Regions from separate parts of the Peribacillus sp. B-H-3 genome, predicted to be linked through region 2. Evidence: a T-box and tRNA genes for the amino acid it is inferred to sense, from the RefSeq annotation. Region 2 holds a T-box; the other holds one or more tRNA genes.
The links. The T-box of region 2 lies ahead of proS (proline--tRNA ligase). A T-box ahead of a tRNA ligase gene usually reads a tRNA of that ligase, here a tRNA-Pro.
Positions count from the first base shown of each region.

Region 1: it encodes a tRNA-Pro, which carries the amino acid that the T-box ahead of proS (proline--tRNA ligase) is inferred to sense. The anticodon was not compared.

Region 1 is NZ_CP183879.1:4,376,066-4,391,852, forward strand. It holds gene ACN6MY_RS21750 (Dps family protein) at 1-95, opposite strand, end outside; partial or broken gene ytzI (YtzI protein) at 273-398, shown strand; gene ACN6MY_RS21760 (S-ribosylhomocysteine lyase) at 606-1,079, opposite strand; gene yidD (membrane protein insertion efficiency factor YidD) at 1,257-1,487, shown strand; gene ACN6MY_RS21770 (DUF1540 domain-containing protein) at 1,966-2,118, shown strand; gene ACN6MY_RS21775 (hypothetical protein) at 2,196-2,372, opposite strand; gene menC (o-succinylbenzoate synthase) at 2,572-3,678, opposite strand; gene ACN6MY_RS21785 (o-succinylbenzoate--CoA ligase) at 3,675-5,165, opposite strand; gene menB (1,4-dihydroxy-2-naphthoyl-CoA synthase) at 5,251-6,063, opposite strand; gene menH (2-succinyl-6-hydroxy-2,4-cyclohexadiene-1-carboxylate synthase) at 6,084-6,878, opposite strand; gene menD (2-succinyl-5-enolpyruvyl-6-hydroxy-3-cyclohexene-1-carboxylic-acid synthase) at 6,881-8,638, opposite strand; gene ACN6MY_RS21805 (isochorismate synthase) at 8,631-10,049, opposite strand; gene ACN6MY_RS21810 (1,4-dihydroxy-2-naphthoate polyprenyltransferase) at 10,328-11,263, shown strand; gene ACN6MY_RS21815 (TraR/DksA C4-type zinc finger protein) at 11,511-12,257, shown strand; tRNA gene ACN6MY_RS21820 (tRNA-Glu) at 12,689-12,760, opposite strand; tRNA gene ACN6MY_RS21825 (tRNA-Ser) at 12,763-12,853, opposite strand; tRNA gene ACN6MY_RS21830 (tRNA-Asn) at 12,855-12,929, opposite strand; tRNA gene ACN6MY_RS21835 (tRNA-Ile) at 12,931-13,007, opposite strand; tRNA gene ACN6MY_RS21840 (tRNA-Gly) at 13,013-13,086, opposite strand; tRNA gene ACN6MY_RS21845 (tRNA-His) at 13,093-13,168, opposite strand; tRNA gene ACN6MY_RS21850 (tRNA-Phe) at 13,189-13,264, opposite strand; tRNA gene ACN6MY_RS21855 (tRNA-Asp) at 13,307-13,382, opposite strand; tRNA gene ACN6MY_RS21860 (tRNA-Met) at 13,389-13,462, opposite strand; tRNA gene ACN6MY_RS21865 (tRNA-Ser) at 13,498-13,590, opposite strand; tRNA gene ACN6MY_RS21870 (tRNA-Ile) at 13,601-13,677, opposite strand; tRNA gene ACN6MY_RS21875 (tRNA-Met) at 13,686-13,762, opposite strand; tRNA gene ACN6MY_RS21880 (tRNA-Ala) at 13,786-13,861, opposite strand; tRNA gene ACN6MY_RS21885 (tRNA-Pro) at 13,879-13,955, opposite strand; tRNA gene ACN6MY_RS21890 (tRNA-Arg) at 13,961-14,037, opposite strand; tRNA gene ACN6MY_RS21895 (tRNA-Leu) at 14,045-14,133, opposite strand; tRNA gene ACN6MY_RS21900 (tRNA-Gly) at 14,145-14,219, opposite strand; tRNA gene ACN6MY_RS21905 (tRNA-Leu) at 14,227-14,308, opposite strand; tRNA gene ACN6MY_RS21910 (tRNA-Lys) at 14,316-14,391, opposite strand; tRNA gene ACN6MY_RS21915 (tRNA-Thr) at 14,449-14,524, opposite strand; tRNA gene ACN6MY_RS21920 (tRNA-Val) at 14,538-14,613, opposite strand; rRNA gene rrf (5S ribosomal RNA) at 14,624-14,740, opposite strand; rRNA gene ACN6MY_RS21930 (23S ribosomal RNA) at 14,847-15,787, opposite strand, start outside.
Region 2 is NZ_CP183879.1:3,446,603-3,462,389, forward strand. It holds gene spoIIM (stage II sporulation protein M) at 1-467, opposite strand, end outside; gene ACN6MY_RS17140 (GNAT family N-acetyltransferase) at 642-1,205, shown strand; gene ACN6MY_RS17145 (endonuclease Q family protein) at 1,260-2,432, opposite strand; gene ACN6MY_RS17150 (NUDIX hydrolase) at 2,429-2,983, opposite strand; gene mciZ (Z-ring formation inhibitor MciZ) at 3,057-3,239, shown strand; gene ACN6MY_RS17160 (aldo/keto reductase) at 3,297-4,220, shown strand; gene ACN6MY_RS17165 (YqkE family protein) at 4,291-4,554, opposite strand; gene ACN6MY_RS17170 (alpha/beta hydrolase) at 4,692-5,600, shown strand; gene ACN6MY_RS17175 (iron-sulfur cluster biosynthesis family protein) at 5,850-6,182, opposite strand; gene ACN6MY_RS17180 (DUF3997 domain-containing protein) at 6,245-6,655, opposite strand; gene ACN6MY_RS17185 (NADP-dependent oxidoreductase) at 6,982-7,917, opposite strand; gene ACN6MY_RS17190 (CDGSH iron-sulfur domain-containing protein) at 8,083-8,298, shown strand; gene ACN6MY_RS17195 (YolD-like family protein) at 8,450-8,785, opposite strand; gene ACN6MY_RS17200 (DNA polymerase thumb domain-containing protein) at 8,831-10,087, opposite strand; gene ACN6MY_RS17205 (hypothetical protein) at 10,346-10,873, opposite strand; gene ACN6MY_RS17210 (peroxiredoxin family protein) at 11,094-11,633, shown strand; gene proS (proline--tRNA ligase) at 11,674-13,104, opposite strand; T-box leader at 13,150-13,380, opposite strand; gene ACN6MY_RS17220 (SDR family NAD(P)-dependent oxidoreductase) at 13,434-14,225, opposite strand; gene ACN6MY_RS17225 (MBL fold metallo-hydrolase) at 14,230-15,207, opposite strand.

The DNA of each region.
Region 1 (15,787 bases), 930 kb from region 2:
CCATTAACGAACCAATGATAATTGTGCAGCTTTGTATAAAGCACGCTGAAATTGGCGATTTCCTTATTTACCACTTCTACAGTCTTTTTCGACATTACTATCAACCTCCTGTATATATTTTATATATTTCCCTTTTCCTAAAAGTTAAAACATTTATTTAGCAAGCTGCTATGGGCTCTTAAACAGATTTCTAATAGATCATTTACAGTAATTTTCCTAGAAGATAAAATAGGATTAAAAGTAAAAAGGGAGGGGTTCGCTTGGTTACAATCATGATTATTGCAGGAATTTTAATTGTCCTTGCTGTCTTGCTGCTTTCGGTTACTACAGTCAATAAGGGCTATGGCTATAAGCACACCATTGATCCAATTGATAACAAGGAAAACAAGGATGAAAGCCAAGGAACTGATTCCTTTGCAGACAAAGCGGAAACTTTGGAAGGGCAAAGCGAAGATCAGCCGAAGTAATATGACATATTCATCATGGAAATTCATTACAGCCGGGGATGTTTGAAGATATCCCGCTCACTATGCCAGCTCCACATTATTTCGCTGTGAACTAAAAAAGCAGCCTCAGGGCCGAACCCCGGGCTGCTTTGCAATAATTTATGCGAATACTTGATGAAGATCTTCTTTGCTTTGTTTAAGCCAGAAATTCATTAATTTTTTTGCTCCTTCAAGGTCATGAAGTTTAGCCTGGCCGCATTGTGTTTCATTAGCAGCAGGAATTTCAGTGACTTGCACGCCATCCTTCATGGTTTCTTCCAGAACATCGATAATCTCTGAAACCGTAGGTTCTCCGCTTACGACCAGGTAAAAACCTGTCTGGCAGCCCATTGGGGAAATATCAATGATATCAAAATGATCATACTGCTCGGAATGCTTGCGGATATTATAAGCAAGCAAATGTTCAAGTGTATGGATGGAATCCGGCTGCATCGACTGTTTATTCGGCTGGCAAAAACGTATATCAAATTTATTAACAACACCGTCTGTTCCTACTTTGTGAACACCGCAATGTCTGACAAAAGGGGCTTTAACAGCGTTATGATCTAATTCAAAGCTTTCTACTGAAGGCATTTTATCACTCCTTATTGTTATCTGTATCCTATTCTACAGCTAATTCCGACATTTTTCATCTATTTTGTTTGATTTATAATTAATTTCTGGAATAGGCATCCCTGCTGATTCTCAATTGAGATATATGATATAGTTGCACAAGAAGCATTAACACATTCTATGAAAAGGATGACACTCATGATCAACAAACTCCTTATAGGATTAATCCGTTTTTATCAGATTGCCATTTCCCCTCTTAAGCCCCCTTCCTGCCGTTTTTACCCTACATGCTCTCATTATGGAATTGAAGCGATTAAGCGTTTTGGGCCTTTAAAAGGAAGCTGGCTTACTTTCATCAGGATTTTAAAATGCCAGCCGTTTCATCCGGGAGGCCTTGATCCTGTTCCTGAGAAAAAGAGAAAAAAATAAGAAGCAATTTCCATGTCTTTCTTAATAAATTATGTGCCTGGATGAAAATCATTCAGGCTTTTCATTCTTTTTTGATGGCTGTTTTCTTAAAGGTTGTTGTTTTTTGATGAGTTCTGTGAGGCAAACTCATTATTAAAGCGGGTTGATTGGAGCGTAATGTGCGAGACTCCTGTTGGATGAGCGGGACAGGAGAGACGCCGCAGGCGCAGGTGGGGAGACTCACAGCCCGCCCCGCGGAAATCAGCCACCTTGTTCCATGTTTGCAAAGTTTACGAAAACAGCCTTATTGAAACAGTTGAAGGCCAAATATTTTCCCATTTGCCTGTTGATTTCTCCTCGCTGCCTGGCGTCATCCACTCCCGCAAAGTGCAGAAATCAACAATGTACTTAACTAAAATTCCATTTAAAAATAAGAATCTTGAACTTTAATTGGCAAATCCTATATATGTTCGTTACTTTTACTATAGGAGTGGATATCATGGCAAAGGATGTCAAATGTACAGTAAGCAATTGCCGGTTCTGGAAGCATGGAAACCGTTGTTCAGCTGAAAGCATCATGGTAGTAAACTACTCAGAAGAACGTGCACATACAAGCAATGATGCCGGCTGCAGAACCTTTCAGCCTGCATAATGTTAAAAAACAGGAAGGGCAGCCTTCCTGTTTTTTATTTTCATATATACAAATAAGCTCAGCTAAAACAAGAAACCTTATAAAATCCTTTGTATAAACAGGAAACGTCCTGAACGCTTTTTAAGCCGGTATTTCTGCCTGATCCTCTTTATTTCATGTGCATCAAGGGCGGTAATTTCCTTTATCACACTAATCGGCAAACCTCTTAATAGCAGTATTTCAGCAATAAGATATGGTTTATTCTCAGAACTCATATGATCTCCCTGCCTTTTTACGTGATGGGCTCTTTAATCTTGTCTGTTAATTTCCGCTGCAGGTGCCCGCTTTCTGTAAAAACGTCCACCTGATGAGGCCGTAGTGTTTATTATAAAAAGATAAGCAGGAAAAGACTATCGGCAAATGCCTATTTTGCAGCCTATTTATACAAAAGAAAAAGGACCCTGCATATGGTCCCTAGTTTGAGTATATCTCTTTGTGAAGCGTTTTGTCAGCGAGCTTTTTCACATTGACCGAAAAACCGATTCCGGCAGATTTTGGCACTTCAATACATCCATTTTTCACCACAACCTCAGGATCTATAATATCTTCCTCCCAATACTTTGAAGAAGAAGAGATATCACCAGGAATGGTGAAGCCTTTCAAAGAAGCAAGCGCTATATTATGGGCTCTGGAAATGCCAAATTCAATCATCCCTCCGCACCATAGGGGAATATCCTCCCTGATGCACAAGTCATGAATGCGTGCAGCTTCTGTCCATCCTCCGACACGTGACATTTTAACAGAAATGATTTTACAGCTTCCAAGAGCAACAGCACTTTTGGCATCCTCAAAAGAGCTTATGCTTTCATCCAGGCAAATAGGGGTATTCAGTTCTTTTTGGATAATGCTGTGCTCGACAATATCTTCTGCACCTAAAGGCTGCTCAATCATCTGCAAACCAAATTGATCCAGCTGCTTAAGACGATCTAAATCGCTGAGACTATAAGCCGAATTTGCATCTGCCATTATTGTTAGATCCGGATACCTCTTTCTGATTTCAGATAAATAGTGCAGATCATTTTCAGGACTTATCTTAATTTTATATCGCTTATAGCCGGTCTCCAGAAAATCTTCAATCTGTGACAGTGCTCTTTCCAATTCTTTGGCAGCAATCACTGCACCGGCAGCCACCTCTGTTCTTGTCCCTCCAAACAGGCTGCCGATATACACACCCTGCTGTTTGGCATATAAATCCCAAATCGCCTGGCCTAGTCCAGACTTTGCCATCCTGTTTCTCCTGATTCCTTTCCATAATTCAGACAGCTGTGAAGGATGTTTAAGTGCTGATGACAGCACCATTGGGACTAAAAAATCCTTCAGAATGTGCCCGCAGGTGACAATCGTCTCTTCTGTATACCAGGGACTTGAAAAAGGAACGGCTTCCCCGTACCCTGTTCTTCCCTCATGGTCACGGACTTCAATTACGAGTGCCTCACGTTCGGTCACCGTTTCCAGATGCGTTTGAAAGGGTGCCTTTAACGGAGCCGAAATATGGTATATAGAGATAGAATGGATATTCAATCGCTTTCCTCCAGACGTTTTTTCAGCTCTCTTCTTAAAAGCTTATTAGCACCGCTGCGCGGAAGCTCTTCACAAAAGATAATCCTTTTGGGGACCTTATAAGAAGCAAGATATTGCCGGCAGTATGCAAGCAATTCTTCGGCAGATGTCTTTTTCCCTGAATGCCTTACAACAAATGCGGCAGGCACGCTGCCCCATTGAGGATGATTCATGGAGGTTACTCCAGCTTCGAAGACATCATGATGCTTCATCAGTACCGACTCGATTTCGGCAGGATAGATATTTTCCCCGCCTGAAATAATTAAATCAGAACGGCGGTCCAGGACATACAGAAAACCTTCCACATCAAGATACCCAATGTCACCTGTATAAAGCCAGCCATTTTGGATGCTTTTCTCTGTTTCCTTTTCACGATTGTAATATCCCTTTGTTACATTAGGACCCGAAACTACAATTTCACCAGCTTCATTCGGCGCTGCCACCCTTCCTTCAGCTTCTATCCGGAGCTGAGACGGAAAAAGCGATTTACCGGCAGAACCGATTTTTTTCAGGCTGTATTCAGGAGACAGGGTGACAATTTGGGAAGATGTTTCAGTCATTCCATATGTTTGATAAACAGGTATTCCCTTATCCCTGCATTCCTCAAGTATTGAAAGGGGTGCAGGACCTCCGCCAAGCAGCATACACCTAAAGGAAGAAGGATATCCACCGTCCCCAACCTTCTGCAGCATTCTGTTCAGCATGGCCGTTACAACAGAAATTATGGATACTCCCTTATCCTCTATCATTCGATTAGCTTCATCAGGGTCAAATTTATCTGTTATCACGATTTTCATTCCATAAATAACATTTTTCATCAAAATGGAAAGTCCGCTTATATGAAAAAGAGGAACTGCACAGAACCAGCAATCATCTTCCTTTAAACCTAAATTCAATACTGACCCGACAGCGCTCCACCAATGATTGCCGAATGTCTGGATGACTCCCTTCGGATTCCCTGTAGTGCCAGACGTATACATGAGGGTAGCCATGTCATGCAGATTGAATTCTTCAATGATCTTCACATCTTCAGCTTTTTGCAATTGTATGTTTTCTTTTACAGAAAAAACAATATCTTGTACCTTACTTAAAACTTCGCTGTTTTTTTCTGAAAATGCTTCTTCCGATATAAACCATCCTGCCTGGCTGTCTTTAATCTGAAAGCTTATTTCACTGCCTGACAGGCGATTATTGACTATCACGATTTTTACCCCCAGGTAAAACAAGGCATGAATCATGACGGCACTGTCAATGTGGTTTTTAAGCATCAGTGCACATGTATCTGCAGGTTTAAGTCCTATAGCAGAAAGCTTTCCTGCTGTTTTTGCTGCTAGTGTATCAAGATCTTTAAAGGTATATGAAGCTCCTTGAAATTCAATTGCTATTCTGTCTGGAGTCAGTTCAGCTCTTTTTTTCAGCCAATTTGGCAGCTTTTCCTGTGGAAACATATGTATTTCTCTCCTTTAGAGAAAAACAGCCCGGCGAAGAACTCGCGGAGCTGTTTTGCATTTCAATTTATTAAGGTTTTCGTCATTAAGGAAAACGAGGGAACTGGCCAAAGTCAGGGCTGCGTTTTTCCTTGAATGCATCGCGTCCTTCTTTTGCTTCATCTGTAGTGTAATAAAGCAATGTTGCATCACCGGCAAATTGCTGGATTCCAGCGAGGCCGTCTGTGTCGGCATTGAAGCCAGCTTTCAGGAAACGAAGTGCAGTAGGGCTCTTTTCAAGCATTTCCTTACACCATTGAACCGTTTCTTCCTCTAATTGCTCTAAAGGAACAACTGTATTCACCAAGCCCATGTCCAAGGCTTCCTGCGCGCTGTATTGACGGCATAAATACCAAATTTCGCGTGCTTTCTTGTGGCCTACGATGCGTGCCAGATAACCGGAGCCATATCCAGCATCAAAGCTTCCGACTTTAGGACCGGTTTGTCCAAATACAGCATTATCAGCTGCAATCGTTAAATCACATACAATATGAAGAACATGTCCTCCGCCGATTGCATAACCTGCTACCATTGCGACAACAGGCTTTGGAATAACGCGGATCAGGCGCTGAAGATCAAGGACATTCAACCGCGGAATTTCGTCCTCTCCCACATATCCGCCATGGCCGCGGACTTTTTGGTCTCCTCCAGAACAGAATGCCTTTCCTCCCGTTCCTGTCAGGATAATAACGCCAACTTCTGAATTGTCGCGTGCTCTTGAAAAAGCATCAATCAATTCCATTACCGTTTTGGGGCGGAAGGCATTATGTACCTCTGGACGATTAATTGAAATCTTAGCAATGCCATTATACACTTCATAAAAAATATCTTCATACTCACGCTGTGAAACCCAATTGATTGCCAAACTTTTCTCCTCCTTTATAAGTACTCACTTATTATTTTACCAAACTTTTTCTCTTGTTCCACATGAATTGCATGCCCTGCACCGTTTATTATTTTCACTTCGCAATGTTTCATGTGTTTTTTCATGGAATATGCTATTCTGCAGAATTTTTCGTCAAGCTCGCCAGCCAGCAGCAATACCGGAAAATCAAACGTGCCAAGCTTTTCCCACCAAGAGGGCTGTGCACCTGTTCCCATCCCAGTCAAGCTGTTTGCAAGTCCAATGGCTCTATTAGAAAGCCTTTGATTCCTGATTTCCTGCTGTACAGCTTTCGGCAGGCTTTTTTGAGTAGTAAACAAGGGGATGTTTTCCCAATAATCCACAAAATGCTCCAATCCTTCATTCAAAATCATTTGAGACAATTTCTTGTCCGCCATGATTCTTTTTGTTCTTTCCATTTCCTCTTTGAGGCCTGGAGACGCACTTTCAAGTATCAGCTTATCAATTCGTTCCGGATACAGTGCAGCAAAACTTAATGCAAGCCGCCCACCCATAGAATAGCCCAGTACACTTACTTTTTCTGCATTCAGCTGGTCAAGAATCTCCTTTAGGTCATCGGCCGCCTTTTTTGCTTCATAGCGAGCGGAATCTTCAGGCGAATCTGTTTCTCCATGGCCAATAATGTCGACAAGTATCAGCTTGCATTTTGAACTGAGAACGGGAATAAGAAATTTCCAGCTGTCAAGATTGCCTGTAAATCCATGCAGAAGCAAAAGTGGCTCTCCCTCTCCCGCTACCTCAACATGGTATTCGACATCCTGACAGGAAATCCTCAAGAATTCTCCCCTGAATTGGCATTTTTTATTTCCTGGGAAACAAAATTCCACAAATCCCGATGCTTTAAGACATTGGTTTCCCTTAATGTAGGAACTTCGATAATTTTCAAACCCGGTATATCAAAAGATTCTGTAAGAGTTTTTGAGAAATGCTCCCAACTCTCAACCTTTGCATAATTGGCTCCATATAATTGGGCAGCATGCGAGAAATCCAATCCATGCGGAGTGCCGAATAAAACTTCAAAATTTTCTTTTTCACTGGACTGGGGAAGAAACGAAAAGATTCCTCCTCCATCATTATTAATAAGCAGCACTGTTAAATTTTGTTTTTGAAGCTTAGCTGCAAGGAACCCGTTCATATCATGGAAAAAGCTTAAATCACCAATAGCCAGAACTGTGTTTTGCGATACTGTACTAACGCCGATAGCAGTTGATACGACACCGTCAATTCCGTTGGCACCCCGATTTGCAAGCGTCCTTATTCCTTTTGAATTGTTAAAAAAGAATGTGTCCAAGTCCCGGATAGGCATGCTGTTACCGACAAACAAAGTGGAATGCTCTGGAAGGAGATCACTTAAAAGCAAAAACAGCTTTCCTTCATTAAGCTCATGGTCATCTCCTATTGCCAAAAGGGCATTTCTGACCTTTTCATTCAGTGATACCATGGATTCAAGAAAATTCCGGTCTTCTTTTTCATCAATCCTCCGCAGCATATCATGGCAAAAGGAAACTTCATCGCAGTAAATCATATCTGTAGCCATGCCTGCAGGCTCTCTCCAGCCTGCTCCGCCGTCCACAACCATATGCCTTGCGCTTGTTTGTTTTTTTATAAATTGCAAAAGCGGTTTTGAAACAGGCATGGCTCCAAACCGCAAAATCAGATCAGGCTTGCAGGTTTCTGAAATTTCACCAAAACGCAAGAAGGTATCATATGTATCCACAATCAGCTCTTTGCTATGGTCCCCGCTTCTAAGCTGTGACAACGGATCTGCAAATACGGGAAAACCAAGCTTGCCTGCAAGTGAAAGGATAGCATCCTTAGTTGTTTCATACTTTAATTCACCGCAAATGATGATGCCTGATTCTGATTCGTTAAATACCTGTGCAATCCTATCCACCTGTCCTGGCGAGAGTGCAAGCGCCCCGCTGTCTATCATAACGGCTGCCTCGCGTTCTTCCTCGCTCTCCCATTGCTCCTTTGCCATCGAAAGATCAGGAACAAGCGGTTCACGCAGCGGAAAGTTTAAATGAACGGGTCCAGACGGTTCGTTTGCTGCCGCGGCTATGGCACGGGCAGAAACATTCCTAGCGTACTTAACCATTTGATCTGTATTCTCTGGCAAAGCCATTTCTACGAACCATTTCACATGCTTGCCATATAAATTGATTTGGTCGATGGCCTGAGGGGCTCCCACGCTTCGCAGCTCATGGGGACGGTCCGCTGTTAAAACAATCAGCGGAACTCTTGAATAATAGGCTTCTATAATCGCCGGATAATAATTGGCTGTCGCCGTACCTGATGTGCACAGCATTGCAACTGGCTCATTAAGGGCTTTTGCGAGGCCCAGAGCAAAAAAGCCTGCTGATCTTTCATCGACATTAATATGCACGGTAATATCCGGATGTTCTACAAGCAGCATTGCAAGCGGTGTTGATCTGGATCCAGGGCTCACTACAGCGTGTTTCACATGATTTTGTGCTAATTCATCAACAAAAGCAGCAGCATATGCTGTCAGTGCTTCACGGTCATTCATGAAGGTTTCCTCCTAATGCGCTTAACATCGGGTTAAATTTAATGGATGTTTCCTGGTACTCGCTTTCCGGTGAAGAATCCTCTACTACTCCGCATCCTGCAAAAAGAGATGCTTCATTTCCCTGTATTAACCCGGATCGTATTCCCACAGCAAATTCGCCATTCCCATAAGAATCTGCCCATCCAATCGGCCCAGCATACAATCCGCGCTCGAGCAGCTCGATTTCCCTGATTCTGGTGACTGCTTTTTCTTTTGGCAGTCCGCCTAAGGCTGGTGTCGGATGAAGCTTATCAATCACAGAAAAAACCGATACGCCCGGGTCACATTCACCTGTTACTGGTGTATACAAATGCTGGATATGCCTTATTTTCATAAGCTCAGGTTTTTCAGGTATATATACCCTGTCGCATACCGAATTTATTGCTTTAGAAATCATGGATACAACATATTGATGCTCAATTAAATTTTTTTGGTCACAAAGAAGCTCAGCCCCCAGGCGCTCGTCCTCTTCTTCTGTTTTACCTCTAGCAATTGTCCCTGCAAGGCATGCAGAATAAAGCTGGCCCTTTCTTTTCTTGATCAGCCTCTCAGGAGTAGCACCTATGAAGCAGTCACTGCCCGACTCCAAGCTGAATATAAAGCTTGCAGTCTGCTCAGCCATCAGCTTTTCAAGTATGGCTTCAGAAAAAATCGCATCCTGAAAAACCAGGCGCATCTCTCTGGCCAGCACAATTTTATCAAGATCTGTTTTTTTAAGTTCCTCTACGGCTTCGGCCACTGTTTTCTTCCATTCTTCCGGCTGGATCTCTGTTTGTGAAAGAAGCTCATTGCCAGAAAAGCTGCGGCGGCCCAGGCTTTCATAAATATATTTTTCCCGTTCATTTATCAAATCAATAAAATGATCTGCACTATCTTCTGGCGAACAAATAAGATTGGCGGTTAAGTAGGCTTCCCCTTCACAAATGCTTAGCATAAAGGCAGGAATATACAGTAAATGATCCCCGAATTGATCCCAAAGCATAGAGCTGCTTTTTTGGTAATCAAACGAAAAACCTCCAAACAGCAAAGGGCCAGTCGCAGCAGCATCTGCTGTTCCGATCTTAACAGCATTGCCCAGCAGGTCTGACCATCCGGACTCAATTTCCTTAAAGCGTGCAGCATTAGCCGCACCCTGAAGTTTTTCAACTTTACCTAAACCAATAATGGTAGTTTCTTTGGTAGGATCCTGCCAAAAGAAGCGTTCACCTGCATATCGTTCTCTTCCAGCTTGATAAAATGAAAGGGGGTTGATAACATCTATTTTTTTTACTTCGCTGAACAGCACATTTTGATTAGTTTCCTGTGCCTTTTTTAAGGCCTCATTTAATCCAAAAAGAAGTTCAGACTGCTGTGAGATAGCCAAAAAAATCACCCCGAATGTACATTTTAAAAGCTTTTCAAACCTATTTAAAGATACACCTCAATTTATCTCCCTGTCAATTATTCCACCTTGTTCATAGCCTCTTCTGACTGCTTTATTCCTTATTATTATATTCTTCCTCAAATACAGAACTAAAATTCTTTATCAGCAGGAAATTTGTTCGTTTGCATTGACACCTGCATGATGTTTTCCTACACTTAAGCTGTATGCCATTTTTTATAGCGCCTTATATCGGGGGTTATTCATAAATCAAAACTAGGAGAGAAATTATGCAAAATAAAGATCATCAAAATCCCGGGGCTATCCGGCCTGAAAAGCGCAGCTGGAAGATCTGGTGGGAATTAATTCGTCCACATACATTGACGGCTGGATTTGTGCCCGTCTTAATAGGCACAGCACTTGCCTTGCAGACAGAACGTGTTAATGTAGTGCTGTTCGCTGCAATGCTGATTGCCTCATTACTTATCCAAAGTGCGACTAATTTGTTTAATGAGTACTATGATTTTAAAAGAGGACTGGATAATGAGAAATCAGTCGGCATCGGCGGAGGAATAGTCCGCCACGGCATGAGCCCTCAATTCATCCTGAACCTCGCCCTTGCCTTATACGGACTTGCCCTGCTTCTTGGCATCTATATTTGTGCTGTGTCATCCTGGTGGATTGCTGCAGTCGGGCTTGTCTGCATGGCAGTCGGCTATTTATACACCGGCGGGCCGCTTCCAATATCCTCCACTCCTTTCGGGGAGCTGATGTCAGGATTATTCATGGGTTTCTTGATCATATTAATATCCTTTTACATCCAAACTGGAACCGTTTCAAAAATGACTGTACTGGTCGCTATCCCAAGCGGCATATTGGTGGGACTGATTAATTTCGCCAATAACATACGCGATCATGATGGTGATAAAGCAAACGGACGAAAAACACTTGCTATATTAATGGGGCAAAAAAAATCCATCACATTTATGGGCATTATGTTCACATTCGCTTATCTTTGGGTCATCGGACTATGTGCAGCCGGAATCGTTTCACCGTGGCTTTTGCTTGTCATCCTAAGTGTGCCTAAAGCCGTCAAAGCCATTAAAGGGTTCATGGGCAAAACCATTGCCAAAGAAATGGTGCCTGCCATGATAGCAACTGCTCAAACAAACACGATATTCGGCTTATTATTATCTGCCGGTTTATTTATAAGCTATTTTCTATAAAATAAATCCCCGTCCCCATGCACATGCATGGGGATTTTTTCCTTTTAAAATTCGAGGGCCATAGACAGGCTGCCTGGGAATGCCCATTCATCTAAAAAATAGGAAGCACCCAAGAGTTTGCATTTTGATGATAATGATTGATATTAATTGCATAAAACTTTCCTTGTTTTCAATACTCAATATTCGGGTATTTAATCCTTACACTCAAAAAAATATGTTCGACCAACTATTAAGGAGCGGATAATCTATGGCTACAAATGAGCAAATTAATTCATTAAAAAATGAACTGCTTACACTAAAAGAGCAGCTTGAACAAAGAGTTGAAAATGATCATGAAACAGTTTTGGATAAAAGCGAAAAAGAATCTGTAGGTGAACTGTCTTCATATGACAACCACCCTGGTGATCTGGGCACAGAGCTATTTGAAATTGAGCGGGAAAAAGCACTGGACAGCCATGCTGAGACTGAGATTGAAAAGGTTAATGCTGCACTCTCCGCAATCAGTAAAGGAACATACGGCACCTGTAAAACCTGCGGCACAGAAATACCTTATGAGCGCTTAGAGGCAGTGCCTTCCACATTATATTGTGTAGAGCATACACCTGAACAGCATACCGCTTCAGATCGGCCTGTAGAGGAAAATCTGCTGATTCCATCTAAAGGAGACAGCTTTGAAAACAGGCACAGAGGCGATACAAATGAAAAGGAAGACAGCTTTGGCGAAGTAGCACGCTTCGGAACATCTGAAACACCTTCGGATTTTACAGGCGATAACGAAAACTTTGATTCTTTATATAAAGAGGAAGACGAAACAAATGGCTTTACCGAGGAATACGAAGGGTTTCTAGGAAATGATATAGAAGGCAAAAATAAAAAAGTGTATCCCACAAAAAGAGAAGAAAAATATGAACAAAGACTGGACGATGAAAATATGGAATCTCAGCTGGGAGACATTCCATATAAACGGAAGGACAGCTATGTAGATAAAAAATAGACATATATACAGGGGGTGATAACTTACGTTGTCACCCCCTGTATTATGAAATTCAATTCGCGTATATTGATGGGAAACCGATCCATTTTTTGATTCATGCCCGCATTTTATCTTGTTTCTCGTACAGCTTTAAATCTCTAAAAAGCCGCTGGAAAACCCATAGAGAACGATTTTGAATACCTTGATCCCGATTGCTGCAGTGCCTTGGCGGCTTCTCAATTTTTTGTATCCTGAAGTTTCTTATTGTCTGATGGCTTTAATACAAAACTTCTTGGAAGCAAATTGTGCGGGACCCAGCATTTATTATAGAAGCAAAAAATAGGCCAGATTCCATTTATCTTAAATGGAATCTGGCCTCACTATATCCATGGACGTAAGCATTCAGTAAATGAAAAAAAGATGTATACAGTGAATGTATACATCTTTTAATATGACCCATACGGGATTCGAACCCGTGTTACCGCCGTGAAAGGGCGGTGTCTTAACCGCTTGACCAATGGGCCAGTGGCGGAGAAGGAGGGATTTGAACCCTCGCGCCGCTTACGCGACCTACACCCTTAGCAGGGGCGCCTCTTCAGCCTCTTGAGTACTTCCCCATGGCTCCGCAGGTAGGACTCGAACCTACGACCGTTCGGTTAACAGCCGAATGCTCTACCACTGAGCTACTGCGGAATGGTGGGCCTAAATGGACTCGAACCATCGACCTCACGCTTATCAGGCGTGCGCTCTAACCAGCTGAGCTATAGGCCCATATTTGGAGCGGGTAGAGGGAATCGAACCCTCGACATCAGCTTGGAAGGCTGAGGTTTTACCACTAAACTACACCCGCGATATATGGGGCGGATGATGGGAATCGAACCCACGAATGTCGGAACCACAATCCGATGCGTTAACCACTTCGCCACAACCGCCACAGTTATTTAATATATAATGGTGGCTCGGGACGGAATCGAACCGCCGACACAAGGATTTTCAGTCCTTTGCTCTACCGACTGAGCTACCGAGCCAATGGGTAATATGTATAACATATCATTTGAATCTAGTAAAAATGGCGGTCCCGACGGGAATCGAACCCGCGATCTCCTGCGTGACAGGCAGGCATGTTAACCGCTACACCACGGGACCTAATGATTGCGGGGACAGGATTTGAACCTGCGACCTTCGGGTTATGAGCCCGACGAGCTACCAGACTGCTCCACCCCGCGACAATAAGAATGCTTCATATTCTGTCAATAAATAATGGAGGAGGAAGAGGGATTCGAACCCCCGCGGGCTTTGACACCCCTGTCGGTTTTCAAGACCGATCCCTTCAGCCAGACTTGGGTATTCCTCCGTGTTGAAGATGGTGGACCTTGTAGGACTCGAACCTACGACCGGACGGTTATGAGCCGTCTGCTCTAACCAGCTGAGCTAAAGGTCCTTATATTTTGGTAGCGGCAGAGGGGATCGAACCCCCGACCTCACGGGTATGAACCGTACGCTCTAGCCAGCTGAGCTACGCCGCCAAATAAAATATAGGATAATGATATGGTGGAGCCTAGCGGGATCGAACCGCTGACCTCCTGCGTGCAAGGCAGGCGCTCTCCCAGCTGAGCTAAGGCCCCATTTTAAAAAAATCACATGGTCGGGAAGACAGGATTCGAACCTGCGACCCCTTGGTCCCAAACCAAGTGCTCTACCAAGCTGAGCTACTTCCCGTAATATGGCGCGCCCGAAAGGAGTCGAACCCATAACCTTCTGATCCGTAGTCAGACGCTCTATCCAATTGAGCTACGGGCGCATATAAATGGTGCCGAGGACCGGAATCGAACCGGTACGGTAGTCACCTACCGCAGGATTTTAAGTCCTGTGCGTCTGCCAGTTCCGCCACCCCGGCATTACGAAAAGTGGAGCGGAAGACGGGATTCGAACCCGCGACCCCAACCTTGGCAAGGTTGTATTCTACCACTGAACTACTTCCGCATTGTGATGCGGGTGAAGGGACTTGAACCCCCACGCCTTGCGGCGCCAGATCCTAAGTCTGGTGCGTCTGCCAATTCCGCCACACCCGCATATGAATGGTGAGCCATGAAGGATTCGAACCTTCGACCCTCTGATTAAAAGTCAGATGCTCTACCAACTGAGCTAATGGCTCAAACAAATAAGATGGAAATAATGTTCGAACGATAGCTCGTACAAAATTTTATGAAGATGGTGCCGGCAAGAGGACTTGAACCCCCAACCTACTGATTACAAGTCAGTTGCTCTACCAATTGAGCTACACCGGCAGGTGAAATAATATGGTGGAGGATGACGGGATCGAACCGCCGACCCTCTGCTTGTAAGGCAGATGCTCTCCCAGCTGAGCTAATCCTCCATAATTATAAGCTTGGCGGCGTCCTACTCTCACAGGGGGAGAACCCCCAACTACCATCGGCGCTGAAGAGCTTAACTGCCGTGTTCGGAATGGGAACGGGTGTGACCTCTTCGCTATCGCCACCAAACATTTTCTCGAAAGACATATATTATTATATATCTTTTTTTGAGATTTTGCAAGAACTTTTTTTGTTCTTTCAAAACTAGATAATAGAGAAGGTTGAACGCGTCATTTTGGTTAAGTCCTCGATCGATTAGTATCTGTCAGCTGCACGTGTCACCACGCTTCCACCTCAGACCTATCAACCTGATCATCTTTCAGGGATCTTACTAGCTTGCGCTATGGGAAATCTCATCTTGAGGGGGGCTTCATGCTTAGATGCTTTCAGCACTTATCCCGTCCGCACGTAGCTACCCAGCTATGCCTTTGGCAAGACAACTGGTACACCAGCGGTGCGTCCATCCCGGTCCTCTCGTACTAAGGACAGCTCCTCTCAAATTTCCTGCGCCCACGACGGATAGGGACCGAACTGTCTCACGACGTTCTGAACCCAGCTCGCGTACCGCTTTAATGGGCGAACAGCCCAACCCTTGGGACCGACTACAGCCCCAGGATGCGATGAGCCGACATCGAGGTGCCAAACCTCCCCGTCGATGTGGACTCTTGGGGGAGATAAGCCTGTTATCCCCGGGGTAGCTTTTATCCGTTGAGCGATGGCCCTTCCATGCGGAACCACCGGATCACTAAGCCCGACTTTCGTCCCTGCTCGACTTGTAGGTCTCGCAGTCAAGCTCCCTTGTGCCTTTACACTCTGCGAATGATTTCCAACCATTCTGAGGGAACCTTTGGGCGCCTCCGTTACTCTTTAGGAGGCGACCGCCCCAGTCAAACTGCCCACCTGACACTGTCTCCCGCCCCGATCAGGGGCGCGGGTTAGAATTTCAATACAGCCAGGGTAGTATCCCACCGACGCCTCCACCGAAGCTGGCGCTCCGGCTTCTCAGGCTCCTACCTATCCTGTACAAGCTGTACCAAAATTCAATATCAGGCTGCAGTAAAGCTCCACGGGGTCTTTCCGTCCTGTCGCGGGTAACCTGCATCTTCACAGGTACTATAATTTCACCGAGTCTCTCGTTGAGACAGTGCCCAGATCGTTACACCTTTCGTGCGGGTC
Region 2 (15,787 bases):
ATGGACACGGCCAGTGAAGCGATGATGATGAAAATCGGGACGATGAATATGTTTTGGGGCAATATCGAAACAAATGACAATAAAAATCCGTTCCAGCCCATTTGGTTCACTAAGAAACCGACCGTAAATCCCACAACCATACCCTTTAAAAATAATAGAATCAAGATGACAGGCAGTCCTATCACGGATATTCCCAATATCCAGATAACTGCTATATATTTGATATTATGTGTCAGGCTTTGAAAGAACATATCCTGGTTAGCGGCAATCTTCCCCTGAGAAACCTGGCCGAAGAATTGCGAGAGATAATAAAATAAATCATCCTTTTGGGCAGGGCTCAATGAATTTACAAGGATGGCGCCAAATATTACACCCATCAAAAACAGTACAGTGACAAATACATATAATGAGGAATGTTCAGTAATATGTTTAATTGCTGCGTTTTGTATGACAGATCTCTTCTTCATCTTTCATCCTCCCATTTATCTCTTACTAGATTCTATGTTTTTCCCTGCCATTTATGACAAGCCATGCTGCAGATATAAAGAGAGAAGGCGGGACCGGCGGAATTTTTCCGTTTTTACGATTCACCAAGCTTCCTGTGATATAATTTTTTAAATATTAAGAAAGAGGTGATAAAGATGAATGCTATTTTACGGGAATTTCCAGAAAAAATAGAAACGGACAGGCTCTATATCCGTCCATGCCAGCCTGGGGATGGACAGGCTGTGCATGCTGCAATCACCTCATCCCTAAGGGAGCTTGCTCCCTGGCTTGCTTTTGCAAACAGGTTTCAGACTTTGGAGGAAACAGAGGAGAACATCATTAAATCGTATGCTCAATTCCTTTTAAAAGAGGACATACGGCTGCATATTTACCGCAAGGAAGATCATGCTTTTATTGGTTCAACAGGTCTGCACAGGATTAACTGGCAGCTGCCTAAATTCGAAATTGGCTACTGGATTGATTCCCGCTATGGAAAAAAGGGGTATATGACAGAAGCAGCAGAAGCTCTTACAGCCTTTGCTTTCGATTACTATGGTGCAAATAGAGTGGAAATCCGCTGTGATCCCAACAATATCAGCAGCCGGCGCATTGCGGAAAAACTGGGATATCCGCTTGAGGGGATTCTCCGAAATGACGGCCTGACGGCAGATGGGAAAAATCTGCGCGATACTTGCCTGTATGCCAAAACCCAAAAATAAAGAAGAGGGAAAGAGCAAATTGCTCTTCCCCTCTTTATTTGGTTACACTGCAACCTAAGAAGGAATGATCCTTCCATATTTGCCTCCGCCCCCAGCATTGAAATTCAATTTCCCTTGCCGTGCCAAATCAATGTAACCGGCAATTTTCTCTGGAACCACAAGCTTCAGGCTATCATAATCGGCACTGTGCAAAATATTCATTTCTGTCCCAAATGCGTAAAGGAGCTTTTCCATCGTCCTTGGGCCCACTCCTGGAATAAAGTCGAGCGGCACCTGGCGGATGTATGGCGGCCTCTTTCTTTGCTTAAAGGAATCAAGGGGCTGAGAGAGTTCTTCAATCCGGTTCGAAACGCCCTTAATGATCGTCCTGCTTCCGCATACCGGACAGGCCTTGGTATCCTGCTTAACACTCGTGAAGCATTTTCCGCATACTGTTCCGTGATATTTGCCAAGTTCAGGGTTGAGTCCATAATTAGCGGATACCCTTCTTCCGCTTTCTTCTCTTAGCGCAAGCTTCAATTCATGAAATGACGGATGCTCGAGCTCAAAGTTTTGGTACTCTCTTGCCAGCTTCCCTAAAGAATGCGCATCCGAATTGGTAAGAAACACATACTGGCTTAACTCAGGAATGCCCTGTGCCATATCTGTATCCGAGCTGAGCCCAAGCTCTATCCCGTCAATGAGCACTTCATCAAACACTTCCCTCAGGCTGCGTTTTACCCCTTTGCCATATAAGCTTTTAAATGGTGTAAAAACATGTGCCGGAATAAATAATCCCCCCATGTCTTTCACCGTTTTCTGAAGCGTTTTACCATCCGCATACATTCTTTGTGAGCTTAAATGGATGTTCTTTAAATGCCCGCTCATCCATCCGGAAAATTGCTTCATTGCTTCCATGGAAGGAAAATACGCCAGCACATGGATCGGGCCATGGCAATTAGCATCATAAATTTCTATCTCAGATCCTGGTATAAGGGTTGTCTTGCCGTATTGAAGACCGCCGCCGTCCACTTCTGTGAGTTCGCCATTACCGGTCATTTCCTCAATTTCCGCAATAACTTCGGGCGAATGGCAGTCAATGATGCCAATTAAATCCAAGCCCTTTCTTTCGCTTGCCACCTTTAAAATATTCCGCAATGTCAACGTCTTTGAACCTGTAATCTTCACCGGCCTCCCGCTGCTTGTCCTGCCGATGTGGATATGCAGATCGGCAAAATAGGAATTCAAGAGTTTGCCAGCGCCTGCTGCAATTGCAGATATTGAATGGCAAAAACAGTTTTGGCATCCCGGATTTTGCCTTCTTTGATAAATGCCTGTGCTTCCTCAAGCGAAACTTCAATAAGCTCGACAAATTCATCTTCATCAGCCGGCGCAGCATTTTCTTTCTTTTTCAGGTTATGGGCAAGAAATACATGAACAAGTTCGTCAGCAAAGCCTGGCGATGTATAAAAAGAATTGATGAGTTCCATTCTTTCGCACTCATACCCTGTTTCTTCTTCTAATTCTCTTTCTGCAGAGTATTTAGGCTCTTCCCCTTTTTCCAGCTTGCCTGCAGGTATTTCCACAATACTGCGTTCCAGCGCTTTGCGGTATTGCTCGACAAGAATAATTTTATTATCCTCTGTTACAGCTATAACAGCGACAGCTCCTGGATGCTTGATAATTTCCCTTTTGCTTGTTTTTCCATCAGGCAACTCGACTTCATCCACCTGAAGCTTAATTACTTTTCCTTCAAAAATCTTGTCAGTTGATAGTGTTTTCTCTTCAAATTTATTCATATTCCCACTCCTTGTTCTACATAATGCATGTTTGTTCATACATTTTACCATACTAGCAGCGGAGGTTGTTTTTATGAAGATATATGTATTTGATAAGAGTGTGGTGTTTGCCGGGAAAGCATGGGAAATCAGGCACAAGCTGAAGGAATTGCAAAATCAGCATATTTTTGTCACAGACTGGATTGAAAATGTCCATGCCAGGCCAGCTGAAGCAAGCCTTGTCAATGAATACACATCCAAATTGAATTCTTTGTGATTGTCATCCCGCTCCTTTACAATATAAACAGCAAGTAATATAAAGGAGTGGAGCGCATTGAGAAAGAGAAAATTGGGAAATTCCGATTTGCTTGTTTCAGAAATTGGACTCGGCTGCATGTCGCTTGGCACGGATAAAAAACAGGCGGAAACCATTATTTCTGCCGCAATTGACGAAGGCATTAATTATTTTGATACAGCGGATTTATATGATTTTGGCACCAATGAAGAAATTGCCGGACATGCACTTAAGAGAGTCCGGGATCAGGTTGTAATCGCCACCAAGGCAGGCAACCGCTGGAATGAAACCAAAGACAGCTGGCATTGGGATGCATCACCAAGTTACCTCAAATCTGCCGTAAAAGACAGCCTTAAACGGCTGGGCACCGACTATATTGATCTTTACCAGCTTCACGGCGGCACGATGGAAGATGATATAGACGGGGTGATCGGAGCCTTTGAAGAGCTTAAAGCAGAAGGCCTTATCAGGCACTACGGAATTTCCTCCATCCGCCCGAATGTCATTAAGCAATACGCAGAGAAATCTTCTATTTCTTCTGTTATGATGCAATACAGCCTTCTTGACCGGCGGCCAGAAGAATGGATGAACCTGCTGATCGATAACGGAATCAGTATGATTGCCAGAGGCCCTGTTGCAAAAGGCCTGCTGAGTGATAAGATGCTTGACAAGGCCTCCAGCAGCGTCAAGGAGAATGGATATCTGGATTACAGCTATGAAGAATTGAAAGACATTTTGCCTGGCATTAAGGAAAAGCTTTCTTCCAGAAACCTTAATGAAACTGCCCTGCAGTATGTGCTTTCACATAAAGCGGTGGCCTCTGTCATTCCCGGAGCCAGCTCGGTTGAGCAGCTTCAGCAGAATTGCCGGGCAGTCAGAGCACAATCTCTTACAGAAGAGGAAATTGTCCTGTTGAAAGAATTGACCAAATCAAGCAAATATGAAGCACACCGGGATATGTAGCAGATCAAAGCAAACTAGCCTGCATGTAAAACGGGCAATGACTTCTTTCCAAGTCATTGCCCGTTTTACATTATTTAAAGTTCTTCCAGTCTGTGCTGCTTTCATTAAGCAGCTCCTCGAAGGATTTGTTTTTTTCGCGCAGTCTGCGTTCTTCCTTCTTTTTTGCTTCTTCTGCTTCTTTTTTCGCACTTTCCTCATCTGCCAGCTCTTTTTGTTTTTCACGGAGCTTTGACATAATATCACCGTTGATGAAATCACCAAGCCTTAATGAATCATTGGCCTGCTCTCTTTCCGGTTTTCTTTGATTGTTTCTTCCAGAAGTTTTCTTTTTCATTCTTATGACCCCCTTACCATCTTCACAAATATTATATCATGTCTTGCCCTGCTGGTTATATCAGACATTTTGGAGTTGGCTCTCCGCACGCGCCGTGTATTATAATAAGGAATAACAATGTCTTTTGGGAGGTCAATATGAAAAAGTGGTGGGCTGCTGCTGCAGGCATGGCTGTCTATACGATGGGTGCCGGCGTTTATTTTTCCAATCGGATCATGTATATGAAGAAAAAAGAAGAAGATTTTATCCAAAACAGAGAGATTACAGCAAAACGGCTTGATATGAAGCGTTTCGCTGAATTGCCAAAAAGTGAAATCACTATTACTTCTCCGTCTGGCTACGGCTTAAAGTGCCTGTTCATAGAACCGAACAAAACAGACAAATGGATCATTATTTCTCATGGAGTTACTGAAAATAAAATAAATTCTATTAAATATATGAACATCTTTCTTAAGCGCGGATTCAATGCGGTTATTTACGACCACCGGCGGCATGGTGAATCCGGGGGCAAAACGAGCAGCTACGGCCATTATGAAAAATTCGATTTGAAAGCCGTTGTGGATGAACTAAAAAGCCGGAAGGGACCTGGCATCACAATTGGAATCCACGGAGAATCCATGGGCGCTGCCACACTGCTGCTGTATGCCGGTATGCTCGAGGATGCTTGTGATTTTTATATTGCCGATTGCCCCTTTTCTGATTTCGAAGACCAGTTGAAGCATCAGATTAAAAAAGAAGTCAAACTTCCACCCTGGACGATTCTTCCCATTGGCAGGGCATTTATTAAAATCCGGGACGGCTACTGGACAAGCGAGGTTTCGCCGATTTCTGTTATCAAAAACATTAAAAAGCCAATCCTATTTATTCATAGCCTGCCGGATACATTCATTCCCGCTGACATGACAAAAAAACTGTACCAGGAAAAAACAGGCCCTAAACAGCTCTACCTTGCGCCATACGGAGTACACGCCCAATCCTATAACGAAAATAGCCAAGAATACCAAGAAGCAATCGACCATTTCTTAAAAGAACTCGTTTTTAAATAAGGCTGTTTTCCTATGGAACAGGGGGTTGATTTCCGCTCCAGGATGCTCGCTTTCCGCGGGGCTGGCGGTGAGCCTCCACAGCAATGCCTGCGGGGTCTCACCTTCCCGCTAATTTCGCTGGAGTCTCGCACCTTTCGCTCCAATCAACCTCATTTAATATGAGATCGCATCATAGAACTCATCAAAACTTTAAGAAAAAAGCCTTAATTAAAAAAGCGAAGGTTCCTGCCCCGGAGCCTTCGCTTTCTTTTATTTTCCTGCAGTACGGTTATAGAAGCCGAGCCGCGGGTTAAGGATTTCATTTGATGTTTTCAGCATAAAGCTATTTGCCTCAGGAGAAAAGTCGACTTTCATGCTTTCGTCCAAAAAGATCACTTTGGATCTTTCCAGATAAATATCTCCCATTCTTGTTTCCACTCTCAGGTCTTCCTCATCAATTTCATCAACGAGCCATAGTGCCGTAACGCCGCTGACCACGCAGCCGCAGCCGTCCGTATCGTATTTAAGCTTGAGAAGTCCTTTTGTTCCATTTAATTTTTCCTGGATCTTTTTCATGGCTGCCTCTGTCCATTCAATCTTCATAATGCACCTCCTAGCACAGACATATCATATATTATATAAGTATATCTTCAGTTTCTTACATTTCACAGCATATTATTATTTACCCATTTAACCTCAGAACCTATCTCTAGATCATTTAAAATATAGGTGAATTTTTTGAGGCTCAAAGGTCCGACAACATGTTCTGAAGAAATTGATATGATCCAATAGTAGTTTCGAAATTTATCCAGCTTATGTTCTTCCAAACTGTAATTTTGCTGCTTAGCAAAAATGCAATCATTATGTACGGCTGTTGAGATAACAGTATCGGGAACTAGAATTTCAAATTCTTTAAATTCCGAACTATTTACTTTTTTAACTAAGATAGATTTATTTCTGCCGTTCTTAATCAGCCAATATTTTTCAGTAATCTTATGTTCAGAATCCGATAGTCCAGGTCCAATACAGCCTGTTAATAATATCAATAAAAATAAAATTGAAATAACCTTCTTCATGAAATCTCCTTCCAATAATTACACTCATAATTTTTGGAAATTTATTACCAAAATAAATATAATGCACATTCCAAAAAATAACAATAATATCAATAAAACAAAATTAACTTTTTTAATATTACTAAACTTATTTAATTCTCTGCAAAAGTACAATGCGGCAAACTAATCGTATTCCTGTCAAGGTAAATAGCAAGTACGCAGTAAGAAATTATCTTCATTACATATTGTTCTTGCAGCATATAAAAAAGGCCCGATCTAATGAAAGGGCCTCTCTTCACTCTTAAACATTTGCCGTATTTTCTATCTTTCTATACTGTTGCCGCTTATTAATTTGCTTTAATGACAATCTTCCCTTTGGCATGATGGCTTTCGCTTTTCTCATGAGCTTTACGGATACCCTCTGCACTCAATGGGAATGTTTCGCCAATGATGGCTTTCAGCTTTCCTTCTTCCATCAGTTTCGCCAATTCTTCTAGCTGCTGGCCGTTAGGGTTAAGCCATATGGAAGCCGCTTTGATTTTTTTCTTTTCAGCGAGTTCTTTATCAGGCTCACTGACCAAGGAAGGCATTTTCCCTCCTTCTTTAAGAACAGAAAAGCTTTTTTCCTGAATTTCTCCGCCCATGGAATCCAGTACAAAGTCATAATCATGCAGGATTTTATCAAAATCCTGTTTTTTATAATCAATCACTTCATCCGCACCAAGAGATTTCATGAACTCCACATTTTGGGTTCCCGCTGTAGTTGCTACATAGGCACCTGCATTCTTTGCCAGCTGAATGGCAAGGGATCCAACGCCACCGGCCCCGGCATGGATCAGAACCTTATCGCCTTCTTTTACCTCCCCGAAATCAAATAATGCCTGGTATGCTGTCAAACCGGCCAGCGGAATCGATGCTGCCTCTTCGAAGCTGACATTATCCGGAATTTCCGCTGCAAGAATATCATCAACGGCCACATATTCCGCATATGTTCCGCGGTTTGTTGTAGCCGGCCTTGCAAATACCCTGTCCCCGGGCTTGAAATCTGTTACACCCGATCCGATAGAATCGACAGTCCCTGCCGCATCCCAGCCAAGGATAATCGGAAATTCAAATGGAAGCATTTCCTTTAGATAGCCTTCACGCAGCTTCCAGTCAATCGGATTGATCGAGGTCGCCTCAAGCTTAATGATGATCTCGTTTTCTCCTGCTTCCGGCTTTTTCATCTCTGCCTCTTTCAGCTGTTCTTTTCCGCCATATTGTTCAATTACAATCGCCTTCATCAATTATCACCCGCTATGTCTGATTTTGTTTTTTCTCCTACACTACTATTTATTTCCTATTGTCTGCATGCCAAAACATTTGAGCATGCCGGCAAAAGCATGTGCACCAATTTTTCCATCCTGTATTGTAAAAAAGGCCAATTGCCGGTACGATTATGAAAAGAGGTGATAAATTTGTCAAAGGTTCAAATTAAAGTAAACGATAATGGCTCCCTGAAAGTGACAGGAGATATTGAGCTATTGGACGGCGAAGGCAATGTAATTGAAACGAAACCAGTCTTTTCGCTCTGCCGCTGCGGGCTTTCAAAGAATATGCCCTTCTGCGACGCTTCCCACAAAGGGAAATTCCAGTCCAGTGTGCGCGTAAAAACCGAAACCTGATCGGCCTTTAAGACTGTCTCTTTTCCGGGCGGTCTTATTCTTTTTTCTTGAAGCAAAAGGGCATTTTCCCCGCTGATGTCCTGCTGGCCAATCGGGCTTTGCGTGCAGCCATCTTTGACCTTCTCGTTTTACTGCCTGTTAAGCGGTAAACTCATTCTTCCGTAAATCTTATATCTGCAATATGGCTGATCCCAATTATGTGAGTCTGCTGAAACCGGTCTACTATATGCAGCTTTTGCCCGGGTTCATTGTAATAATGTATGGTGCCGATCAAAAGCTGATATCTGTGTTTGCCGTAATGGGTGATGGTTACCGTCCTTCCGGTTTCCATGGCTTCTCCCATCACCATGTTCATTTCTTCCAGCTGCTGCTCATCCAGGGCAGCCTGTTCTTCGTAGGTATCCTCCTTTTCCCACTCCCGAAGCATTTTCACATGCTCCGGAAGCATCATTGATGTCCATTTAATCTTTCCGCGATCTCGAATCACTGCATATCCCTCCTGACAAATCCTGCATCTTTCATAATTGCTGTACTATGATTTATGGCCTCCAAGAAGCTTGCTGCGGTAAACAGCCGTTCCAGCTGCTGTATAGGAGACAGCCCGAAGCAGTGCTTTTGAGCCGTATTTATTCCGGATACGGTCAACCGTATAGGCCAAGTCCCTCTTTTTCCAGCGTGATGAATCAAACAATGTCAGCTGCATTTCATTATCATCGACGATATTGGATAAGGTAACGGATATGCTCCGTACTGTTTTGGAAACATAATTTTCCCGGAAAAGCTCCAGGCAGATTTCATATAAATCCATCGTAATGTTTGTTGGTTCATCAATGGATCTCGACCGGTGAAAGCCTCCTCCGAATTCCTCACGGCTGTAGCCGATCCCGAGGCTCACCGTCCTGCCTGCTTTGCGTGAAGACCGGGCCCTCCTTCCGACCTCCTCGCATATTTCAAGCATCACATGCTTCACTTCTTCCTCTTCCTTATAATCGCGAAGAAGAATCTGGCTTTTTCCAAAGCTCACCTGCCCCTCCATGATCGGTGCGCCAATTTCAGAAAGATCTATCCCCCATGCATGATGGTAAAGCTGGTTGCCCATAATGCCGAATTTTTCCTCCAGCAAATGGAGCGGATAATTGGCAAGCTGCCCCACTGTAAAGATGCCCATCCCATTTAAGGTTTTTTGAAGGCGTCTTCCAATTCCCCACATTTCGTTAAGGGGAGAAACGGGCCAGAGCTTTGTTTTTACATCTTCATATGACCATTCGGCGATGCCTTTTTTCTTGGCTTCAAGATCCAGGCAAAGTTTGGCTAAAAGCATGTTAGGACCAATCCCTATTGCACATGGAAGCTGGAATTCCCGTTCGATGTCATTCCTTATCTTTTCGGCAATCTCCCTGGCATCCCCCCACAGCGGCATGGCGCCGTCCACCTGCAGGAAGCTTTCGTCGACACTGTACACATGGATGGATTCCTTTGGCACATATCGATGGAACAAGCGGGTAATTTCTGTAGACATCCTCAGATATACCGCCATTTTAGGCTCTGTCAGGATAATCCGGGGATCATCAGGGATTTCAAACATCCGTGATCCGGTCTTAATTCCAAAATCCTTTTTCAGCCTGGGAGAAGCGGCGAGCACCACACTTCCGGAGCGTTCCAGATTTCCTACCACAGCGAGATGGCATTCCAGCGGATCCAGCCCGAGCATGACAGCTGAGCAGCTTGCATAAAAACTTTTAATATCGATGCACATGATAGATTTTTTCGGCATTGATCTGTAATCCATGATCTTTCTCCACCCAACAACAAGAATATACGTTCGCTTACATTAGTATACTCATTATATTAATCGAATATACGTTCGTGTTCAATGGAAATTTTACTTCAAAATTCTACATTTTGAGCTTCCATTCCGGTTATATCCAATTTTCCATGAAAATGATGGGATATTTCTGCAGAAAGCCTGCAAGCAGGCATAGGATTTGGGGATGGCAGCAATAAAAAAAACTCCCTTTTCAGGGAGGAAGATCTGCACTAGTATCCGTTAATAAAAAAGGACTTCAAAGTCTGCCGCATTGACTGTTACTGTAAAGGAAGTATCTAAATTTGACCGGCGCATCATTTCAATGACATACACCTTATCCTCAGGTATATGAGAAAAATTCCTGACCAGAAATCGTTCGCTCTTCCCCTTTTTCAGTTTTTTAATGGCGGAAAGCACGGCCTGCTGCTCCCGAAGGCTTTCCTCGTCGTTTTGGACAAGCAAGAGCTTAGCTTCTGTGCTGGCAGGAGGAGAATGAGAATGCTTAATGCTTCCAGTGTACCAGGGCTTTACTTTCATTCCGATTTTCAAATCATTAAAGTCCAGCTTTCTCCCGCTCGTATCCTTAAGATAGGTGGAATCTGAAACCGTATAATATGTATTTTTAATCAGTACCCTCTTTTTATCCTGAAGATCTGTTATAAAGCCCATTTCCCCTTTTTTCACACTTTCTGTTTGAGTCTGGAGCTGGCTGCATCCAAAAAGAAAAAAACACCCTAATACAATAAGATATGTTTTGAAATCAATCATTTTGCCCGCCTTCTTCCCGCCTGCTATACAACAAGAATAACAGAAAAGGACCATGGAAAAAACAGGGAAATTATCGAATGGGATTTTCATGAAAAGAAGCCATTATGCACAGACTAGTTTACAGCGGCTCTGCTGATCTTGTCTTCTGATTAGAGAAGTACCATGTTCCTCTCCGGTCAGCAAAGTGCTTAGAGCTCTTTATAATAAAGGAGGACTTGCGGTGAATAAGATTAAGTGTATATGCCTTATAGCCATCATTTCCGCTGCCTGCTGCCTTAATGGACAGCAGACTGCGGCATTATCTTCACAGGAAAAAGAGACGGGCCGCATCGGTCTTGAAGCTGGAAATCAGGCCCCTGACTTTGAGCTTGCCTCGTTAAATGGAAAAAAGCTCAAGCTGTCCGGCTTTCGGGGTAAAACTGTCATTTTAAACTTCTTTACAACCTGGTGCCCGCCTTGCAGGTCAGAGATCCCTGAAATGCAGAGCTTTTTCCAGAAAAATCAAAACAGAGGCATTACCATTTTAGCCGTTAACTTGACTTCAAATGACAGAAGTTTGGCAGCTGTTCAGGATTTTGTGAAGAATAACAACATGACATTTCCAATCGCACTCGATAAAAATGGAAAAATCGGAAGCCTGTATAAAGTCTATACGATTCCGACTTCGTATATCCTTGATAAAAACGGGATGATCAGGAGTGTTATGATCGGGCCTATGGATGAAAAGAAAATGGCGGAACTGACTCAGGACAGATTCTAATAAGGAGCGGGAAAGTCTTCAGCTTTCCCGCATTGAATTATTAATAGGCTTTTGCCCAATAGACCATGTGTTTTTCATCTTTGCCGCAGCAAACGCACTTATCTGAAAGGGTTTCTTTTTGAAACGGAATGCATCTGGAGGTTGCTCCGGTTTCTTCTTTTATTTTATCTTCGCATTCCCTGCTTCCGCACCACATCGCTTTGATGAATCCCGGATGAGCGGCGGACACTTCCTTGAATTCCTCCATCGTTAACACAGAGGAGGTCTTTTCTTCCCTCAGCTTTAACGCTCTTTCATATAAACTTTTCTGGATATCTTCAAGTGTTTCTGCCACTTTCTGTTCAACATCATCAATCGGAATAAAAGACTTTTCGCCAGTATCCCTGCGCACAAGGATCACCTGTCCTTTTTCAATATCACGCGGCCCTGCTTCCAGCCGGAGAGGAATGCCCTTCATTTCATGTTCATTGAACTTCCATCCTGGCGATCTATCGCTGGCGTCTATATCCGTGCGGAAGGTTTTAGAAAGCCTGTTTTTCAGATGATAAGCAAAATCCAGCACTCCTTCTTTATGCTGGGCAACCGGGATGATCATCAGCTGTACCGGAGCTGCTTTGGGAGGAATAATCAGCCCCCTGTCATCTCCGTGCACCATAATCAGAGCACCAATCACACGTGTAGTCAGTCCCCATGAGGTCTGGTTCACATATTGCAGAGCACCGGACTTATCACTGTACTGAATGTTAAAAGCTTTCGCAAAACCGTCTCCAAGGTGATGGGAGGTGCCCGTCTGCAAAGCCTTGCCATCATGCATCAGGCTTTCAATGGTATATGTGAACTTTGCGCCGGCAAATTTTTCTTTTTCTGTTTTTTGCCCCTTAATCACCGGTATGGCAAGAATCTCTTCACAAAGAGATGCATACACATCAAGCATTCTTGTGGTTTCTTCATGTGCTTCCTCGTCCGTCGCATGTGCGGTATGTCCTTCCTGCCAGAGAAATTCCAGTGTCCGGAGAAACGGCCGGGTCGTTTTTTCCCAGCGGATTACGCTTGCCCACTGATTATAAAGCTTAGGCAAATCGCGATAGGAATGAATAATTTTGCTGTAATGCTCACAAAATAGCACCTCAGAGGTAGGACGGATGCACAGGCGCTCAGCAAGCTCCTCTGTTCCCCCGTGCGTCACCCAGGCTACCTCAGGAGCAAAGCCTTCGATGTGGTCTTTTTCCTTTTGCAGAAGGCTTTCAGGTATCAGCAACGGCATATACACATTTTCATGTCCTGTTTCTTTAATGCGCATATCCAGTTCATTTTTAATGTTTTCCCAAAGCGCATACCCGTACGGACGTATAATCATGGATCCGCGGACGCTTGAGTAATCGATTAAGTCGGCTTTGGTCACAACATCGGTATACCACTGGGCAAAATCCTCGCCCATGGGCGTAATTTCTTTGACAAATTCCTTTTTCATTCTTTTCACCTCATTTTTATAAACGCAAAAAAAGCCTGCTCCCAAGAAAGGGACCAAGGCTTTGGCGGTACCACCCTTATTCATAAAACACCGAAAAAAACAGCGTTTCATGCTCTTAAGAAGGATAACGGATTTATCCGCTGCCTCTTCGCCATACGGCCCGAAGCAGAACTTGGAAGGCAGGTTCAAATGGGTCCCTTAGGAATATTTCAGCTTTATATTCCCTCTCTGTAATAGGCACCTTATATTTTACTAATCCTTCTTTAACGTTTCATTATCAGTTTTTTAGTACTATATTATTTTTAGCCCGTCAATGTCAAGACCGTATGTCATTTTTTAAAAAAGGCCCTTTTCCCAATAGTCTCCACGGTTTTCGGAAACAGGTTGTGCAGTCTGCTGGCGGCATTCATCCATCCCGGAAGGTTAATTTCCCGCTTGCCGGTAAACATGGACCCTACCACCCTTATTGCCACATACTGGGGATTCAGCATGAATTTTTCGATATTTTTCGTATATGATCCGGATTCGTCCGCAATGTTAAAAAAGTTGGTCTGGATTGGCCCCGGATTGACTGTCGTAACAAAAACATGGTCCCTCTTCAGCTCCATTCGAAGAGCATTGGAATATCCGAGGACAGCAAATTTGGTAGAAGAATAAAGGCTGGACTTCGGAGTGGCCATTTTCCCTGCCTGTGAAGCTATATTTATGATATGCCCGCTTTGGCGCCGCTTCATACCTGGAAGGACCATTTGAGTGGCCGCCATCAGCCCGAAAACATTCACGCGGAACATAGCTTCAGTTTCTTTCATATCCGTTTCATCCGCTTCCTTGAATACTCCGTATCCGGCATTATTTACAAGAACGTCTATTTCACCCGCATTTTCATAAATTTCACGGAAAACTTCCCCGACTTTACCGGAATCGCCTACATCAAGCTGATAGGCATATGCTTCAGTGCCATACCCCTTAATTAATTCTTCCTTTAATTCCAAAAGCGCATCATAGTTCCTTGCAAGCAGGACAACTTTTGCCCCAAGACTTGCAGAACGCCTGGCAATTTCCTTTCCTATTCCGCCTGATGCACCTGTTATTACCACACATTTTCCCTGTATTTTACTCACTTCTTCACCTCTGCAATTGGTTGATTGCATATATCATAACACTTGAAGAGCTGTCATGCGCAATTTCTCCTAAACTCTCCAGATAATCAAGCTGCCCTACTGTCTCTGACAGGGTGAGTCCAAGCTCTCGTTGATAAACTTTGGGAAATAGCTGCCTGCATATTTCAAAGCCTGAAGATGGATGTGCCTCTATCATTTTTTTGACCCTCATTGCACGCTCATGCTGCCGTATCCTGCCTGACTGTATCACTGCCGGCACATCCCTGATTTCTTCGCCGTGTCCCGTATATACCAGCGAAATTGGAAGCTCCAGGCACTTTTCGAGAGAACTGTTATATTGCAAAAGAGGTTTAGGACGCTCTTCTCCTGGCTTAAAAGGCGGCTCCATTAAAGGATTTGGCGTAATTTTCGCGAGCAGATGATCACCGCCTATCATGATTCCATCACTTTCCTTATAGAAGGACAAATGGCTTTGTGCATGTCCTGGAGTTTCTATTATTTTCCAGCCGCGAAGTCCTGGCAGATCGTCTCCTTCTGCCAAAAATGACGTAAGCTTCTTATTGGTAATGGAACGGTCTGCGCTCCGGTAATCATTTATGTAGCCAAGCATTTCATCTGGTATGCCCATTTCACGGGAAAAATCTTTATAAAACTGGTCATGAAGCTCAATAAAGTCCTCATCCATCTCAAACCATCTTTGGTTATAGAGGTGGCCAAGAATGTTAATATCTTTTGTGAAAAAGTCGAGCCCCCCTGCGTGATCAGGATGGTGGTGAGTAATCAGCACCTGCTCGATATCGTTCATTTCAAGACGGAGTTCTGCGAGCTGCCGGATCAGGCTAGAACGGGATTCCTCGGTCCTGGAGCCTGCGTCAATCAATGTCAATGCATCTCCTTTAACAACATACACATTCACATCCCCCACGGCATAGGGAGTCGGAAGCGATAATTTAGCAATATTTCCAATCCATTCGACCATCATACATACCCCTTATAAAGTTATATTTAAATAGATAATTATATAAACATGCAGCGTCATTTAATTAAACGCTGCCAATTTTAGCTGCATGAGCCCCCGGATCTTCCAGTGGAATCCAGCATCAGCATGAACAGATCATTAACAGAGCCGAATTATAAATGGACCATCATGTTATTAGTTTATCATTGATAATCTGAAATTGTCATTATTTTCACATAACTTTTTTTATTGAAAGCAAGGGCCAGCGGTGTGTGATGTAGCAAAGATCCTGTCTGTAAGGCATTCTATGTATAGCACGGGATAACTGTATAACCTGCCTTAGCACAGAAATGGCTGGGTTACAACTGTTTAAACAGCGTTTGTCATTCATATTTGGCATCTCCTCCCTCTGGGATTTTTCAGAAAAATTAATTATTGACAAACTGATTGTACATGCTCCATAATCACTAATAACTAAAAATAGCACGGCATTGATTAAGGCCAGTAGATGCCGCATGGCGAAAGAGAGTGAAGCTCAATTAGGCTGAAAGGCTTCACCGCCCTCTGTGACACTGAACCTACCTTATAGCTTTCAGCAAAAACT